Thiocapsa bogorovii: one gene and its partner. The main gene of each other region encodes a partner of the protein of the gene in region 2 in a complex. Links are inferred from orthologs where the notes say so. Each region holds a gene or a part of one and is shown on either strand. Other genes may lie near its edges.

Evidence for each region.
Region 1: the proteins of smc (region 2) and LT988_RS03780 are in contact, whole or in part, in a crystal structure (PDB 3ZGX), measured with the Bacillus subtilis proteins. The link is inferred for Thiocapsa bogorovii from one-to-one orthologs.

The regions. Positions count from the first base shown.
Region 1 is NZ_CP089309.1:819,751-827,104, forward strand. Bases 1-2,768 are described here. They hold LT988_RS03780 (segregation and condensation protein A), read right to left. Parts: upstream 1,937-2,768; coding sequence 1,064-1,936; downstream 1-1,063. Other genes in these bases: rluB (23S rRNA pseudouridine(2605) synthase RluB), read right to left, coding at 1-124; scpB (SMC-Scp complex subunit ScpB), read right to left, coding at 472-1,122; LT988_RS03785 (tryptophan--tRNA ligase), read right to left, coding at 2,043-2,768. In the rest of the region: more of LT988_RS03785, read right to left, coding at 2,769-3,260; LT988_RS03790 (site-2 protease family protein), read right to left, coding at 3,279-3,950; LT988_RS03795 (L-threonylcarbamoyladenylate synthase), read right to left, coding at 4,066-4,689; LT988_RS03800 (PHP domain-containing protein), read right to left, coding at 4,699-5,574; LT988_RS03805 (hypothetical protein), read left to right, coding at 5,780-6,526; LT988_RS03810 (sigma 54-interacting transcriptional regulator), read right to left, coding at 6,723-7,354. UniProt on the Bacillus subtilis protein: Participates in chromosomal partition during cell division. May act via the formation of a condensin-like complex containing Smc and ScpB that pull DNA away from mid-cell into both cell halves.
Region 2 is NZ_CP089309.1:4,354,744-4,363,398, reverse strand. Bases 2,754-6,822 are described here. They hold smc (chromosome segregation protein SMC), read right to left. Parts: upstream 6,500-6,822; coding sequence 2,954-6,499; downstream 2,754-2,953. Other genes in these bases: LT988_RS19305 (cell division protein ZipA), read right to left, coding at 2,754-2,796. In the rest of the region: NAD-dependent DNA ligase LigA, read right to left, coding at 1-2,065; more of LT988_RS19305, read right to left, coding at 2,041-2,753; LT988_RS19295 (CNP1-like family protein), read left to right, coding at 6,867-7,481; prlC (oligopeptidase A), read left to right, coding at 7,659-8,655. UniProt on the Bacillus subtilis protein: Required for chromosome condensation and partitioning.

The DNA of each region.
Region 1 (7,354 bases), 3.5 Mb from region 2 along the record:
GCCCCTCGCTGATCCAACCCTCGATGGTTCGACGCGAGCCCAGTCCAGCGTCGGCAAGGGCCTTCTGCAGGCGCACGGGCTCATCGGCAGGTGGCGGCGGAGGGGAACGTCGGTCGGTTGTCATATCGGGCTCTCGGGTTTATCGTCTTGGGCGGTCAGCGTCCAGGGGCTTGCTTCCTGCTTCCTGCTTCCTGCTATCGGCCTAAAAAGAGTCGTTGAACCGCAAAGGCGCAAAGGACGCTAAGGCGTTCAATGCCTTGCTTCAATGACGCTATTCACGCGAAAGGCGAACATCGTCATTGCAAATTTTTGTTTTCCTTTGCGTCCTTTGCGTCTTTGCGGTTCTCAATGCCGGATTTAGGATCGGCCATCAGCTATCGATTCGGTTTGCGGCTTGGATTCGGTTCTCAGACGGCAGAGTGAAGCTGGCGGCTGGCGGCTGGCGGCTGGCGGCTGGCGGCGATCCTACGATCATACACCAGCGTCGTCTCGGGGCTTTTTATCCGCGGCATCGTGGGTGGGAGCCTCCAGCGCCAATGCCTCGTCGATCAGGAAATCCGGGGCGCGGATCTCGGCGAGGGTCGGCAGCTCGTTGAGGGACCGAAGACCGAAATAATCCAGGAACTTGCGCGTAGTCGCGAAGAGCGCAGGTCGGCCGGGAACATCACGATGGCCGACCACACGGATCCACTCCCGCTCGGTCAGGGTCTTGACGATCTGCGTGCTGACGGCGACCCCGCGGATGTCCTCGATCTCGCCGCGTGTGATCGGCTGCCGATAGGCGATCAGCGAGAGCGTCTCGAGCAGGGCGCGCGAGTAGCGCGGGGGTCGCTCGTCCCACAGGCGGGCCACCCAAGGGGCGATGCTCGCGCGCACCTGAACACGCCAGCCGCCGGCAACCTCGACGATCTCGAGACCGCGCTCGGCATAGTCCTGCTGCAGTGCGCCGATCGCCGCGAGCACATCGGCACGCGACGGACGTTCCTCGTCCAGAAAGAGCGCCAAGAGCTGGTCCGCGGTCAGCGGCCCGCCCGCGGCGACCAGAGCGGCTTCGACGATCTGCTTAAGCACCTGCCGCCTCGTCGAGGACTTCGCCCGCCGCCGTCTCGCGCAGACGCACATGAATGGGGGCGAACGGCTCGGCCTGGACCAGCTCCAATGTCGCCGCCTTGATCAGCTCCAAGAGCGCGAGAAAGCTCACCACAACGCCTTGGCGTCCCTCGGTGATATCGAAGAGGTCCGTGAAGGCGAGGAAACCGCCGTCGCTCAGACGCTCGAGCACCCACGACATGCGCTCGCGCAGCGACAAGGACTCACGCTCGACGCGATGGCGCGTGAAGAGATCGGCGCGGGCCATCACCTCGCGCATGGCGAGAAGCAGCTCGCGAAAATCGACATCGGGTGGGACGCGCTGAACATGACCGGGCGGCACCTCGGCCCGGACGGCAAAGACGTCCCGCTCCAACCTTGGAAGTGCGTCCAGATCCTGCGCAGCCTGCTTGAACCGCTCGTACTCCTGGAGCCGACGCACCAGCTCGGCGCGCGGATCCTCGCCCTCCTCCTCCGCGGCCTGCACACGCGGCAGGAGCATCCGGGATTTGATCTCGGCCAACATTGCAGCCATAACCAAATACTCCGCTGCCAGTTCCAGGCGCAGCTCGGTCATGAGATCGACGTATTCGATGTACTGCGCGGTGATGGCCGCGATCGGGATATCCAAGATGTCGAGATTCTGTCGCTTGATCAGATAGAGCAGTAGATCCAGCGGTCCTTCGAAGGCATCCAAAAAGACCTCGAGCGCGTCCGGCGGAATATAGAGATCCACAGGCAAGGTCAGGAAAGGCAAGCCCCGCACCATGGCGAAGGGCGCCACCTCGAGCGGCATCTCCTGCTGTTGCCCCGGCGGCGGCTGCCGGTCTGTGCCTTCATCCGCCATACTTGAGTCCCTAAATTTGGGTGTTCTAAACCGCGCCCTGCCGTCGCCGACCGACGGCTGCGACGCCGAGAGCACCTCTGGCCAACGCCCGGACGCCGAGCGCGGTTTAGCTCATCACCAGGGACATCGCGTGCCGAACCTCTTCAAGCGTCTCGTGTGCAACATCGCGTGCACGCTCGCAGCCCTCGTTGATGACGTTGCGCAGGAGCTCCGGCTGGGCCGAGTACTCCCTGGCGCGTTGCTGCATCGGCATCAGCTCGGCGAGCACACCGTCGATCACCGGCTGCTTGCAGTCCAAACAGCCGATGCCGGCCGAGCGGCAGCCCTGCTGCACCCAGTCGCGAACCTGATCGTTCGAATACACCAGGTGGAACTGCCAAACCGGGCACTTTTCCGGATCGCCCGGATCGGTCCGGCGCACCCGCGCGGGGTCGGTCGGCATGGTCCGCAGCGCCTTCTCGACATCGGCAGGCTCGTCGCGCAAGGCGATGGTGTTACCGTAAGACTTGGACATCTTTTGCCCGTCCAGCCCCGGCATCTTCGAGGCCTTGGTCAGCAGCGGCATGGGTTCGGGCAGGATGACCCGTCCGCCGCCCTCGAGATACCCGAGCAGTCGCTCGCGATCGGCCAGGGTGATATTGCCCTGCCCCTCCAGAAGCGCATGGGCCACGCTCAATGCCTCCTGATCGCCTTGCTCCCGATAGCTGCGCCTCAGCCGATCGAAGAGTTTGGCGTTCTTCTTGCCCATCTTGCGCTTGGCCTCCTCCGCTTTCTCCTCGAAGCCGGGCTCGCGACCGTAAATGTGATTGAAGCGCCGCGCGACCTCGCGCGTCAGCTCCACGTGGGCGACCTGATCCTCTCCGACCGGGACCTGCCCGGCCTTATACATCAGGATGTCCGCGCTTTGGAGCAGCGGGTAACCGAGGAAGCCGTAGGTCGCAAGATCGCGCTCCTTGAGCTTCTCCTGCTGGTCCTTGTAGCTCGGCACCCGCTCCAGCCAGCCCAGAGGCGTAATCATGGAGAGCAGAAGATGCAGCTCGGCATGCTCCGGAACCCGCGATTGGATGAAGAGTGTCGCCGAGCCCGGATTGATCCCGGCGGCCAACCAGTCGATCACCATCTCGCGAGTGCTCGTCGGGATGATCGAAGGATCCTCGTAGTGCGTCGTCAAGGCATGCCAATCGGCGACGAAGAAGAAACACTCGTATTCGTGCTGAAGCTCCAGCCAGTTCTTCAGGACACCGTGATAGTGTCCGAGATGGAGACGGCCCGTAGGACGCATCCCGGAGAGGACGCGCGAGTGGTGTGCGGAGACGGAAGTCAAGGTTTGGCAGCCTCGTAATCAGACGAAGAAGAGCTCTCTCACGATCGCCGAACCCGGGAGCAGGCCCACGGTCCCGATCACGAGGGGCAGCAGAACCGCTCCGAGGAGCCCGGTGATCAGCAATGCCAGCAGGATGATCAGCCCGAAAGGCTCCAATCGCGAGAACTGCGCGGCCAGTTTCGGCGGAAGCATCGCGTTGAGCACCCGCCCGCCGTCGAGCGGCAGCAGAGGGATCAGATTCAGAACCATCAGGAAGACGTTGATCAGGATTCCGGCAGCGCCCATGTACACCAAAGGAAGGGCAATCCATTGGCTGATCGGCAACAGGAGGATACCCAGCTTGATCATGCCTCCCCAAAAGAGCGCCATCAGCAGATTCGCCCCCGGACCCGCGATCGCCACCAGGGCCATGTCTCGACGGGGGTGATGCAGGTTGCGCCAATTGACCGGCACAGGTTTCGCCCAACCGAAGAGGAATCCCACCAGGAAAAAGGTGGCGAGAGGAACCACGATGGTTCCGATCGGATCGATATGCTTGATCGGATTGAAGGTCACGCGACCGAGCATCAAGGCGGTGCGATCGCCCAGCTTGCTTGCGACCCATCCGTGTGCGGCCTCGTGGACCGTGATCGCAAACAGGACCGGGATGGCGAGGACGGCCAGCAGTTGGTAGGGGTTCAGGGCTTCCATCGCGGCATTATATACCGAGCGCACGTGGGATTTTCGCCGACGCGCGTGCGACGCACCCTGCTCTCCACGGAGCCGTTCCGCGCGCGGCACAGCCGCCGCGCAACGTTACCGCGGCTCATTCCTCGAACAAGGTCGCATCGCCCTTGCCGAGACGCATCAGGCTCGGCGGCTCCGCGGTCATGTCGACCACGGTGGTCGGCTCAACCCCGCAGAACCCCCCGTCGATGATGAGATCGACCTGCTTGTCGAGCAGCTCCCGCATCTCCTCGGGGTCGGTGAGGGGTCGATCGTCACCCGGCATGATCAGCGTGGTGCTGAGGATCGGCTGGTCGAGCTCGCCGAGCAGTGCACGACAGATCTCGTTGTCGGGCACCCGGATGCCGATCGTCTTGCGCTTGGGATGCAGGAGACGCCGCGGAACCTGCTTGGTCGCCTCGTGGATAAAGGTGTAGGGACCGGGGGTGAGTGTCTTCAGCAACCGAAAGGCCTGATTGTCGATCCTGGCGTAGGTCGTGATCTCGGAGAGGTCTCGGCACACCAACGTGAAGTTGTGCTTGTCGTCGAGCTTGCGGATCCGGCGGATCCGCTCCATCGCGGATTTTTCGCCGATCTGACAGCCGAGCGCGTAGGACGAGTCTGTCGGATAGAGGATGACGCCACCCTCCAACAGGATCTCGACCGAGCGGCGGATCAGCCGTGCCTGAGGATTCGCGGGATGGATCTGAAAGAACTGCGCCATGGCCCGCGATCAACCGGCAGCGACTCGAGGCAAGCTCGATTCGGCGTCGAGATCGGGCCAGTCGTGCCAGATCGGCGTACACGCCTTCGGTAGGGCGGGCAAACGTCCCAGATCGATCCAAGGGTTCTCGGGGCCGTGATAGTCGGAGCCGGCAGAGGCAAGCATCTTTTGGTCGCGCGCGAGACAACCGAAATTGAAGATCTCGTCACGGCTGTGGCTCCCGGAGACGACCTCCAGACCCACGCCACCGCACTCGCGGAACTCACCGAGTAACTTCAGCAGGCGGGTGCGCGTGAGCTTGTAGCGCGCCGGATGGGCGATGACGGCCTGACCTCCCGCGCCCGTGATCCAGCGGGTCGCCTCGTCGAGGGTCGCCCATTCGCCGCTGACATGACCGGGCTTGCCGTTGACCAGATAGCGGTTGAAGACATCCCGAAGGTCGTGCGCATGGCCCTGCGCGACCAGGAAGCGGGCAAAATGGGTGCGCCCGATCAGACGACCGTTCGAGAACGCCTTCGCGCCATCGTAAGCGCCCTCGATACCCTGCCGGGCCAGGCGGCGCCCGATCTCCTCGGCGCGCCAGCCTCGATAGGCGAGTAGTCGACTCAGGCCCGCCTGTAGGGCGACATTCTCGGGATCGACATTGAGACCCACGATGTGAACCGTGCGGCCGCCCCAGGTCACCGAGATCTCCACCCCCGGGACGAGCCGAAGACCGAGTGCCTCGGCCGCGGTGCGTGCCTCGGCGAGGCCCTCGGTGGTATCGTGATCGGTAAGAGCGATGGCCTGTACACCGGACGCGCACGCGCGTTGCATCAGCGCATCGGGGGTCAAGGTGCCGTCGGAGGCCGTGGAATGACTGTGGAGATCTGGGCTTTTTCTCATCGTGACTAGTCTAACCGATCCCGCGGATGCATGCCTCGGGCCGACGTGAGACCGCGCACGAGACGGGTATGGTCGCTCTTGCTATATTTTCCAGGTAAGGCGGTCGGAGTCCGCTTGCAACGACTCGATGCCGCGCCGCTGCAGGACGCAGGCCGGATCGGTCGATCCGACCTCGGTTTCTTTCTGTTGCCAGGATGATCAGCCCATGCTCCCGAAGGTCGACCTCAGCGATATCGCGGATGAGCTCAAGCGACTCGGCGACGAGATCCAGCGCGCCTACGACGACTCCGAGCAGACAGTCGAGCCCGCACCGCAGGTGTCGCTGAGCGGATTCGCGCAACTGCTCGACGCCGTGCGCGCCGGCGAGGCCGAACCGCGCGGCGAGTCAGCACAGGTGTCGCGCCCGGTCACCGGCGCGGAACCCGAGGCCCTGCTCGAGCACGGACTCGGCCTGCTTCGCGAGCTCGGCGATGTCGCGCGGCGTCTGAGTCTCGAATCACAGGCGCAAGCGGTCGAGGTCCTCGCAGTCCCTTTCGCATGCTGGATGTTGCGCCGAGGCGGCGAGCTCCAGCACCCGGAGGATGTCGTGAACGCCCTGGCCATACTCGCGAATCGGTTGAGCCGACCCGAGGAGCTCGCCGAGCTTTACGGCCTGATGGGCGAGATTGCAGAGGGCATCGGCGCAGACCGCGTCCAGGGTATGGACCCGACCGACCCGACCGATCCTTGGCTCGTCCTCCTGATCAACCGAGGGATCGTCGCCACGCGCAGCCAGCAGCCCGCCCTGATGGAAGAGTCCTTCGCCGCTATCGGCGAGCAACTGCCCGACCACGCACCCAATTTCTTCCGCGAGGGCATGGGACAGATGGAAGCGCTGAATTACCCTGCACCTGTCCGCGAGGTGATGCAGCGTTACTTCGACAAGTGGTGCAGCGGTCAGCGTTTACACTGAACCGCGCTGAACCGCGTCGGAGGTACATGCATTCTTTCGAGAATTCTTTCGGCGTGGCGCAGTCCACTACCGCCGGCGGAGACGCGGCTCAGAGATTATTTTTCGATCTTCTAAACCGCGTCCGGCGCCGACGCGCAGACACGGTTCCGACCGTCGCCTCAGATTGCAACATCGCCGGACAGCACGGGGACGCGGTTTAGCCGCCGATAATGTGTTTTTGAAGGCGATACAACAACGTATCTCGCGTCAACCCGAGCAGACGCGCGGCCCGACTCTTATTTCCGCCGGCCAGCGAGAGGGCTTGGCGGATCAGCTCCGCCTCGAGGTCGTTAAGATCGATCCCGTGCGGCGGCAGCGAGAAACCGATGTCCTTCTCCGACTGCGGCGCACCCCGTATCACCTCGCCGGGTAGGTTCTCGGGACCCACCTCGGTGCCCGGAAGGAGGATCACGAGACGCTCGCACAGGTTGGCGAGCTCGCGCAGATTGCCCGGCCACGTATACCGGCGCAGCAAGCGCTCCGCACCGGATTTAAGCCGCGGCGGATCGAGCCGATGCCGCGCCGCCGCGGTCGTGATGAAGTGCTGCGTCAGCGCAGGGATATCGAGCGCCCGGTCACGCAAAGGCGGGACCTCGAGCGGAACGACACAGAGGCGCAGATACAGATCGCGCCGAAAGACCCCTTCCTGTACGAGCCGATCGAGGTCCAAAGCCGAGGCCGCGATGACCCTCAGCCTGACTCCGGAGCGAGACCCGTCGCGAGGGGCGTCCTGCGCAACGATGGCATGCAGCAGTCGCGCCTGATCCGCCGCATTCAGCTCACCGACCT
Region 2 (8,655 bases):
CCATCGTCTTGCCCGCGAGGGGCAGCGCGTCCGTGTCCTGCGCAGGTGCCGGCGCGTCCGGCCATTGGATCCCCGCCGCGAGCAGGCGATCGATCGCCTCGCGATTGTGCGCTTGAGCGAAGAAGCCCGCAATCTCCGCCGCCACCACAGGACCGATCCCTTCGACCAGCCGAGCGCTGTTGAAATAGAGATCTTCGAGCTCGGCGGCGCGAAGCGCCGGCAGATCATCGAAGTGTCCGGCCAACGCCTGCGCGCGCGCAGGCGTCAAACCGGGGAGCTTCAGTCCCGCGAGCCAGTCCGCAAGATCGCCCTGCGCCTCGACCTCCGGATGCTCGACCAGGAAGCGATGCAATGCGGTCGCCGTCTCCTGCCCGACCCCTTTGACCCCTCGGTCACGCACGAAATCCGACTCGCGTGCCCGCTCCAGCTCCGCGATTCCGCTGAACCGGGCGGCCAAGGCCTGCGCGGTCGTCTCGCCGACGTCCGGAATCCCGAGTGCAAAGATGAAGCGCGCGAAACTCGTGGACTTGCTGCACTCGAGGGCCTCGATCAGGTTGGCCGCGGATCGCTCGCCCATCCGGTCCAGACCGGCGAGCTGCTCCGCGGTCAGCCGATACAGATCGGCCGGCTCGCGCACCAAACCCGAATCGACAAGCTGCTCGACGAGCTTCTCGCCGAGGCCATCGATATCCATGGCACGACGCGAGGCGAAATGCCGGATCGCCTGCTTGCGCTGGGCCGGACAATAGAGGCCACCGGTACAGCGCGCCACCACCTCGCCCGGGGGTCGGAGCACGTCGGAACCGCACACCGGACAGTGGGCAGGCATCTCGACCGGCACCGCGTCGGGCGGTCGGCGTTCGACCAAGACGCTCACGACCTCGGGGATCACGTCGCCGGCACGTCGGATGACGACGGTATCGCGGACTCGAACGTCCTTACGGGTCACCTCGTCCATGTTGTGCAACGTGGCGTTGGCCACCGTGACGCCGCCCACCTGCACGGGCCGCAACCGGGCGACCGGGGTCACTGCGCCCGTGCGTCCGACCTGAAATTCGACCGACTCGACGACCGTCAGGGCCTCCTGCGCGGGGAACTTGCGCGCGATGGCCCACTTCGGATGACGGGCGGTCGCGCCCAGCCGCGCCTGATCGGCGATCCGGTCGACCTTGAAGACCACGCCGTCGATCTCGTAGGGCAGCGCATCGCGGCGTCGCCCCAACCCCTCGAAATAGGCCCGACAGCCGTCGGGCCCCTCGACCTGTCGCAGCTCCGTGGAAATGGGGATCCCCCAACCGGCTAGGCGCTGCAGCATCGCGTATTGACTCGCCTCGGAAGCGGTCGAGGTCTCGCCCCAACCGTAACAGCAGAAACTCAGAGGCCGAGTGGCGGTCACTCGGGGGTCGAGCTGGCGCAGACTCCCGGCCGCGGCATTGCGCGGATTGGCGAAGACCCGCTCGCCGCGCTGCGCTGCGGCCTTGTTGAGCCGCTCGAACCCCTCGCGTGACATATAGACCTCCCCGCGCACCTCGAGCACGGCGGGGCACGCCTCGCCGAGGAGACGCAGCGGGACACTCTTCACGGTCCGCACGTTCGCGGTGACATCCTCGCCGGTGGAGCCGTCGCCACGGGTCGCTGCCTGAACGAGCAGTCCCTCTTCGTAGCGGATGCTCATCGCCAGCCCGTCGAGCTTGGGCTCGGCGGTGTAGAGGACGGGCTCCGTTCCCGGCAGGGCCGCAACGACCCGGCGGTCGAACTCGGCCAGCTCATCGTCGCTCATGGCGTTGGCAAGCGAGATCATCGGCAAACGATGCCGCACCTGAGCGAAGGCGGAGAGCGGTGCAGCGCCGACGCGTTGTGTCGGCGAATCCGGTGTCCTCAGCTCCGGATAGCGGGTCTCCAGGGCTTGAAGCTCGGCGAACAGACGATCGTACTCGGCGTCCGGGATCTCCGGATCGTCGAGGACATAGTAGCGGTCATTATGGCGAGCGATCTCCGTGCGCAGCCAGGCGGCACGCTCGCGGTCGGCATCCGAGCCGGTCAACGCTCCGACGTTCTCGACCATCGGCGCTCGTTCTCGAGCACGGCCCGGCGCAGATCTTCTTCCTTAGCGACCGTCAGCGGGCGACGCGTCTCGTCGAGGACGTCGCCATCGAGCTCGCTGGCGAGCTTTCGCGCCGTGGCGATCATCTCTTCGAGGACCGTGATGTCCTCCGGACGCCCGTCGAGCTGGGCGAACAGCATCAAACCGGGCGTCGAGAACTCGTCCATAGCGTCGAACGGAAAGATCCCCGGCTTCACCATGTTGGCCATGCTGAAATAGATGCGGGTATCGTCGTCGAACTCGTCGAGACAGTGAAAGATATCCATCCGGCCGGGACGAAGACCGCAAGCCTCCGCGGCGTCCATCAATTCAGGTCCGAAGAAGGGCTCGCGGCGCGCGCCGACACTGAGCTGGATCAATAGGGGCTCGATCTCGCCGGCAACCTCGGACTCGAGATCGTCCTCAGAGTCGGACTCCGACGCCCACGCCGACGAGCTCCCGGACTCCCGCGCGGCACGAGGCGATTCCGCCACGGCGGAGTCGTCTCTGCGCACGGGCGAGGACGCGCGACCGAGGCCGAGATCAGGCTCGCGCTTGCCGGACGACAGACCGTAAGGCGCATCGGCCTCCTCGTAGTCGTCGTCCTCGTCCGTGTCGTCGTCGGCCCGGCGGCTGCGCTCCCACAGGAAGAGGGCGAGGATGAGCAAGGCACCCACGGCAATCAGTATGAGACGGATGGTATTGGCGTCCATTCAAGCGTTCGTGTCGGTCTGACGTTCAGGACTGGGTGGAGTATATCAACGCGCGAGCGACCTGTATCCCCGATCGGGCGGGTGAATACCGAGCGCGCGTGACTTTTCCCCGAATCAGGGTGCGTCCCGCACGGGTCGGACGATAAACGCCGAGCACTCAGGATACCGCCGCAAGTCGCACCGCCTCGTCGACGTCCACCGAGACGAGCCGCGAGACACCGGGCTCGTGCATGGTCACTCCGAGCAGATGATCGGCAATCTCCATCGTGACCTTGTTGTGGCTGATGAAGACGAACTGGACCCGATCGGACATGGAGCGCACCAGCTCGCAGAAGCGCCCGACGTTGGCGTCGTCGAGCGGCGCGTCGACCTCGTCGAGCATACAGAAGGGCGCCGGATTGAGCTCGAAGATGGCGAAAACCAAGGCCACCGCCGTCAGCGCCTTCTCCCCGCCCGAGAGCAGATGGATGCTCGAATTGCGTTTGCCCGGGGGGCGTGCCATGACGCTGACGCCGGTCTCGAGCAGATCCTCGTCGGTGAGATCCAAGCTCGCGTGACCGCCGCCGAAGAGCCGCGGAAACAGGAGCTGAAACCCCTGATTGACCTGATCGTAGGTCTCGCGGAAACGGCTGCGTGTCTCGCGATCGATCTTGCGGATCGCCTGTTCCAGCGTCTCGAGCGAGCGGCTGATATCCTCGTGCTGTGCGTCCAGATAGACTTTGCGCTCCGCCTGCTGACGGAATTCGTCCACCGCCGCGAGGTTCACCGGCCCAAGCCGCTGGAGACGCGCCGCGGTCTTGGAAAGCGCCTCCTGCCACTGAGATTCGTTCGCCGCGGGATCCATCTCGGCGAGCACCTCGGCCGGTGTGGGCTCGGCACCGTCCACCTCGGCGATCTGCTCGGCGAGGGTCTGGCGACGGACCAAGCGCTCCTGGTGCTCCAAACGCTGCCGATCGAGCTCGCCGCGACCGACGCGGCCCTCCTGCTCCGAGCGCTGACGCGCCTGCTCGAGCTCGCGCACCTCGGCATCCAAGGCCTCGAGTCGGTTGCGTGCCTCGGCCAACGCCTCCTCGACCTCCACCCGGAGCACCAGCTGCTCGTCGAGCCGCACCCGCTGCTCGGCCAATGGCTCGACACTCTCCTCGAGCGCATCCAACAGCTCGGCGCGGCGCTCGTGGAGCACCGCGCGGCGCTCCTGTAGGCGCGCCAGGCTCTGCTGCGTGGCCGCGCGGGCGGCGCGGTTCGATTCGACGCTGACCCGCAGCCCCTGCGTTCGCTCCCGGCAGCGACGCTCCTCCTCCCGCACCGCGGCAAGCCCGGCACGCAGCGTCTCGCGCTCGACCTGCATTGCGTCGCGTCGCTCCGCCAAGCTCTCCACCAAGGAGAGGTGCTCGTGCAGACGCTCGCGCGCCGCTTCCATCTCCTCCAAGGCATCGGCCATCTGCTCCTGGAGCTCGTCGCGCTCGGCGGCCAATGCCTGAAGCCGATCCTCTCGATGCTCGCGCTTGGCGCGCAGGCTCGCGAGCTCGGCCTTGAGCAGCGACAGCTCGCGACCGAGCGCCGTCAGCTGCCGTCCCGCATCGGCCCGTGCCTCTTGAGCCACCGTTCGGGCGGCGCGCGCATCCTCCTGCTCGGTGCAGAGCGCGGACTCCTTGGCCTGAAGCTCGGCGATCTCACCGCCGAGCGCCTTGATTGCCTCCGCCCGCGCGATGACGCCCGCTTGCGCCTTAACCGGCGGCGTGCTTAGCCAGTCGCGACCGACCCGCGCACCCTCGGGCGTCACCCATTGCTCGGCCGGTCCCAAGGCGTCGCGCATGGCGACGGCGTCGGCGAGCCGGTCGACGGTCCTGACCCGACCGAGCAGCCCGTCGAGCGCCCAGGGTGCGCGAACATGCGCAAGGAGCGCCCGAGCCGCCGGTGCGCCGTCAGAGTCCCCCGGAGCCTCGACTTGCCCCTCGGCATCCAGGCGGGTTTCCAAAAGGACCACGCCAGGGGGCGGATCTCCGCCGCCCGACAGTGCATGATCGAGATTCGGAATGCCGATTGCGCGAATCGCATCCCCGAGCAAGACCTCGACCGCACGCTGCCAATCCGCGTCGACGTCGAGCCCATCGATCAGACGCACCGCGTCGGCGAGTCCCGCAGCGGCAATCCAGTCGGCAGACCGGCCGTCGGCATCGGTGTCGGCCAGGGCCTCGTCCTGGAGCGCGCCGAGCGAGGCCAACCGGCCCCGGGACTCCTGCAACAGGGTGCGGACCGCATCAATCTCCGAGGCAAGCGTACCGATCGCCTCGTCGCGCTCGGCCAGGCCGGCGCCCAGGGACTCTTGACGCCCCTCCATGTCCGCAAGCTCGGTCTCCAATCGGGTTTCTCGCGCGACGAGCTGCAGGAACCGATCCTCCAGCTCCAGGCCCTGCAGACGCGCGAGATCTTCGTCCAAACGCCGCAATCGGTCGCGGTCGCGATCGCTGCGTTGCTCCAACGCGTTGATCCGCGCACGTTCGGCCTGCGCCTGCTCCGAAGGCCCGGCGGCCTCCCGACTGAAGTCGTCCCAGAGACGCTCCCAGTGCTTGAGCTTATCCTCGGCCAGCGTCACCTGCTCGAGCACCCCGGACAAGGCTTGATCGGCGTCTGTCAGCTCGGGCTCGTCGCGGGCGAGGTTGCGATCGATCTCGGCAAGCCGTCCCTGGTCGCGCTCCAAGTGGTCCTCGGCCTCGCCGATCTCCTGATCGAGCCGCACCAGCTCGCCCTCGCGCCGACCGCGGGCCTCGCTGGCAAACTGAATCGCCTGCTCGGCCCGCGCGATCTCGGAGCCGACCGCGTAAAACCGCCCCTGCACCCCGTTGAAGGTCTCAGAGGCACTTTGATAGTCGGCGCGCCGTGCCTCGATATCCGCCTCGATCCGTCGCTGCTGTGCGAGCCCCGCTTCGGTCCGGGTCTCGGTCTCGGCCAGTCGCTGCTCGCGGGTGCGGATCTCCGCGTCGAGTGCCTGCCAACGCAGCGCCTTGAGCTCCAGGTCCAGACGCCGCTCCTCGGCCTTGAGCTGGGTATAGCGCTCGGCGGAGGCGGCTTGGCGTTCCAAATGCTGGATCTGTTTGTTGACCTCGTCACGCAGATCGTCGAGCCGATCGAGATTCTCGCGGGTCTGGCGCATGCGGCTCTCGGTCTCGCGGCGGCGCTCCTTATATTTCGAGATCCCCGCGGCCTCCTCCAGAAAGAGCCGCAGATCCTCGGGACGCGCCTCGATGATGCGCGAGATCATGCCCTGCTCGATGATAGCGTAGGAGCGCGGACCGAGACCCGTCCCGAGGAAGAGATCCTGGATGTCGCGCCGACGGCAGCGTGTCCCGTTCAGGAAATAGGCCGACTGACCGTCGCGCGAGACCTGTCGCTTGACCGAGATCTGATTGAAGGCGGCATAGGCACCGCCCGCGCCGCCGTCGGCATTGTCGAACACCAGCTCGATGCTCGCCGTTCCAACCGGCTTGCGCCCGGTGCTGCCGTTGAAGATCACGTCCGCCATGGACTCGCCGCGCAGCATCTTCGCCGAGCTCTCGCCCATGACCCAACGCACCGCGTCGATGACGTTGGACTTGCCGCAGCCGTTGGGTCCGACGACACCGACCAGGTTGCCCGGAAAGAGGACCGTCGTGGGATCCACGAAGGATTTGAAGCCGGCAAGTCGGATCTTTTCGAGACGCATCCAAGAACCATACCGGAAGGAGAATCGAGGGCACAAGCGGGCCGAGCGTCTCGCATGGCACGGAGCTTTCGGGCTGGTAGACTAGAGGATCTCGATGCGGCGATGCGCGCGGGTGCGGAGCACGACGGGCGTCATGGCGAGCGCATCCTGCCGGCTTTAACCGCGCATCACCGAGATCGAAGATGTGTCCAAAGCCAAAAGCGAAGTGAAAATGACGCATTTTGCTCGGGACGCGGTTTAAAATGATTTATTTCTTAATATCTTAAGCCGCGCAAGCTCCAGCGGTCATCAAGTCTGCAGGGGCCGACCCCATCCAAAAACATCACATACCGCGCTGGGCGCGGCTTAATCCCCGGTGACCGACATCATGACACCTCCCCGACAGCTTCCCTCGGTCTTCACGCCCCGGCCTCGCTTTACCCGGGACACCCTTTCTTGGATTCCTCTCCTGTGGCTCGCGATGCCCTTATCCGCCGCGGAGAACGCCTTCGTGAACGACGCCGAGCCCCCCGTGCCGTCGAGCGTTCAAGAAGGTACGCCCTGGAAGGAAGCGGACACCCCGCTCCCGCCTTGGCCGCAGGATGCCGATCTGGTCGAGCTGGTCCCGGACGGTCCGGATGCCGCCTTGCGGTATTTCATCGACACCCGCAATCTGCAGGTCGGCGCGGACGATGTGGTGCGCTACACGCTCGTGGCGGAGGGTCGCAGCGGGACCCGCAACCTCTCCGTGGAGGGCATCCGCTGCACGCCGAAGGGCGCCTACAAGACCTATGCCTACGGTGCCGGCGAACGGTTCGTTCCGATCGCATCGGAGGAGTGGCTTCCGATCCCTGCGCATGGCGGGGAGCGCTGGCGTCAAGACCTCTGGCGATTTCACTTCTGCATCCCGCAGGCCTTCGCACCGCGCCCGAAGATCGACATGGTCCGTTCTCTCAAAGGCCGGATTTCACCACGCCAAAACATGGGTTTCCTGCCGGACTGACCACGCCGAGCACATCGATCGCTCGACTGGAAACTCAGGCGTGCAGCCCGCATGATTCGGCGGGCGGCAAGGCTTCGTCTGTTCCGGCCCGCCGGTGGTCCCGGCAGATTCTTTCTGCAGACTGCCGAGCCGCACCCTGAGACCCATTCGATCCGCGAACCCGATCAGGCCACACCCATGACGAACCCATTGCTCGAGACCACCGGCCTCCCGGCCTTCTCCCGGATCCGTCCCGAACACGTCGAGCCCGCCATCGACGTCTGTCTCGCCGACTGCCGCGCCGAGATCGAGCGCCTGACACGCGAGGTCGCGGTGCCGACCTGGGAGAGCTTCGTCGAGCCGCTGGACGAGATCGACGACCGCTTGAGCCGCGCCTGGTCGCCGGTCGGACATCTCAACGGCGTGCTCAACAGCGACGCGCTGCGCGCCGCCTACAACGCCTGCCTGCCGAAGCTCAGCGATTACGGGACCGAGGTCGGGCAGAACGAGGATCTCTTCCGCGGCTATCAGTCGGTCGCCGCGCAGGAGCACCTGAACCCGGCACAGCGCAAGCTCCTGGAGAACGCGCTGCGCGACTTCCACCTCTCGGGCGTCGATCTCCCGGCCGAGAAGAAGGCCCGCTACAGAGCGATCAGTCAGGAGCTCTCGCAGCTCACCACCAAGTATTCGGAGAACGTGCTCGACGCCACCAACGCCTGGAGCACGCTGATCAAGGACGAGACGCAGCTCGCGGGCCTGCCCGAATCCGCCCTCGGGTTGGCCCGGCAGAACGCAGAACAACGTGGCCAGACCGGCTGGCTCTTCACGCTCGACCTGCCCTCCTACATGCCGGTCATGACCTATGCGGACAATCGCGAGCTGCGCTTCGAGCTCTACCAGGCGTACGGGACACGCGCCTCCGATCAGGGGCCGCACGCCGGGCAGTGGGACAACGGCGAGATCATGGAGCGCATCCTCGCGCTCCGTCACGAGCTGGCCCAGCTGCTCGGTTTCGCAAACTACGCCGAGCGCTCGCTTGCGACCAAGATGGCCCGCTCCCCGGACGACGTGCTGGCTTTTCTGAACGACTTGGCCGACCGCTCGGTCGCTCAGGCGCGCAAAGAGCTTGCCGAGCTCGAGGCGTTCGCCCGAGAGCAGCACGGGGTCGAGACACTGGAGCCGTGGGACGTCGGCT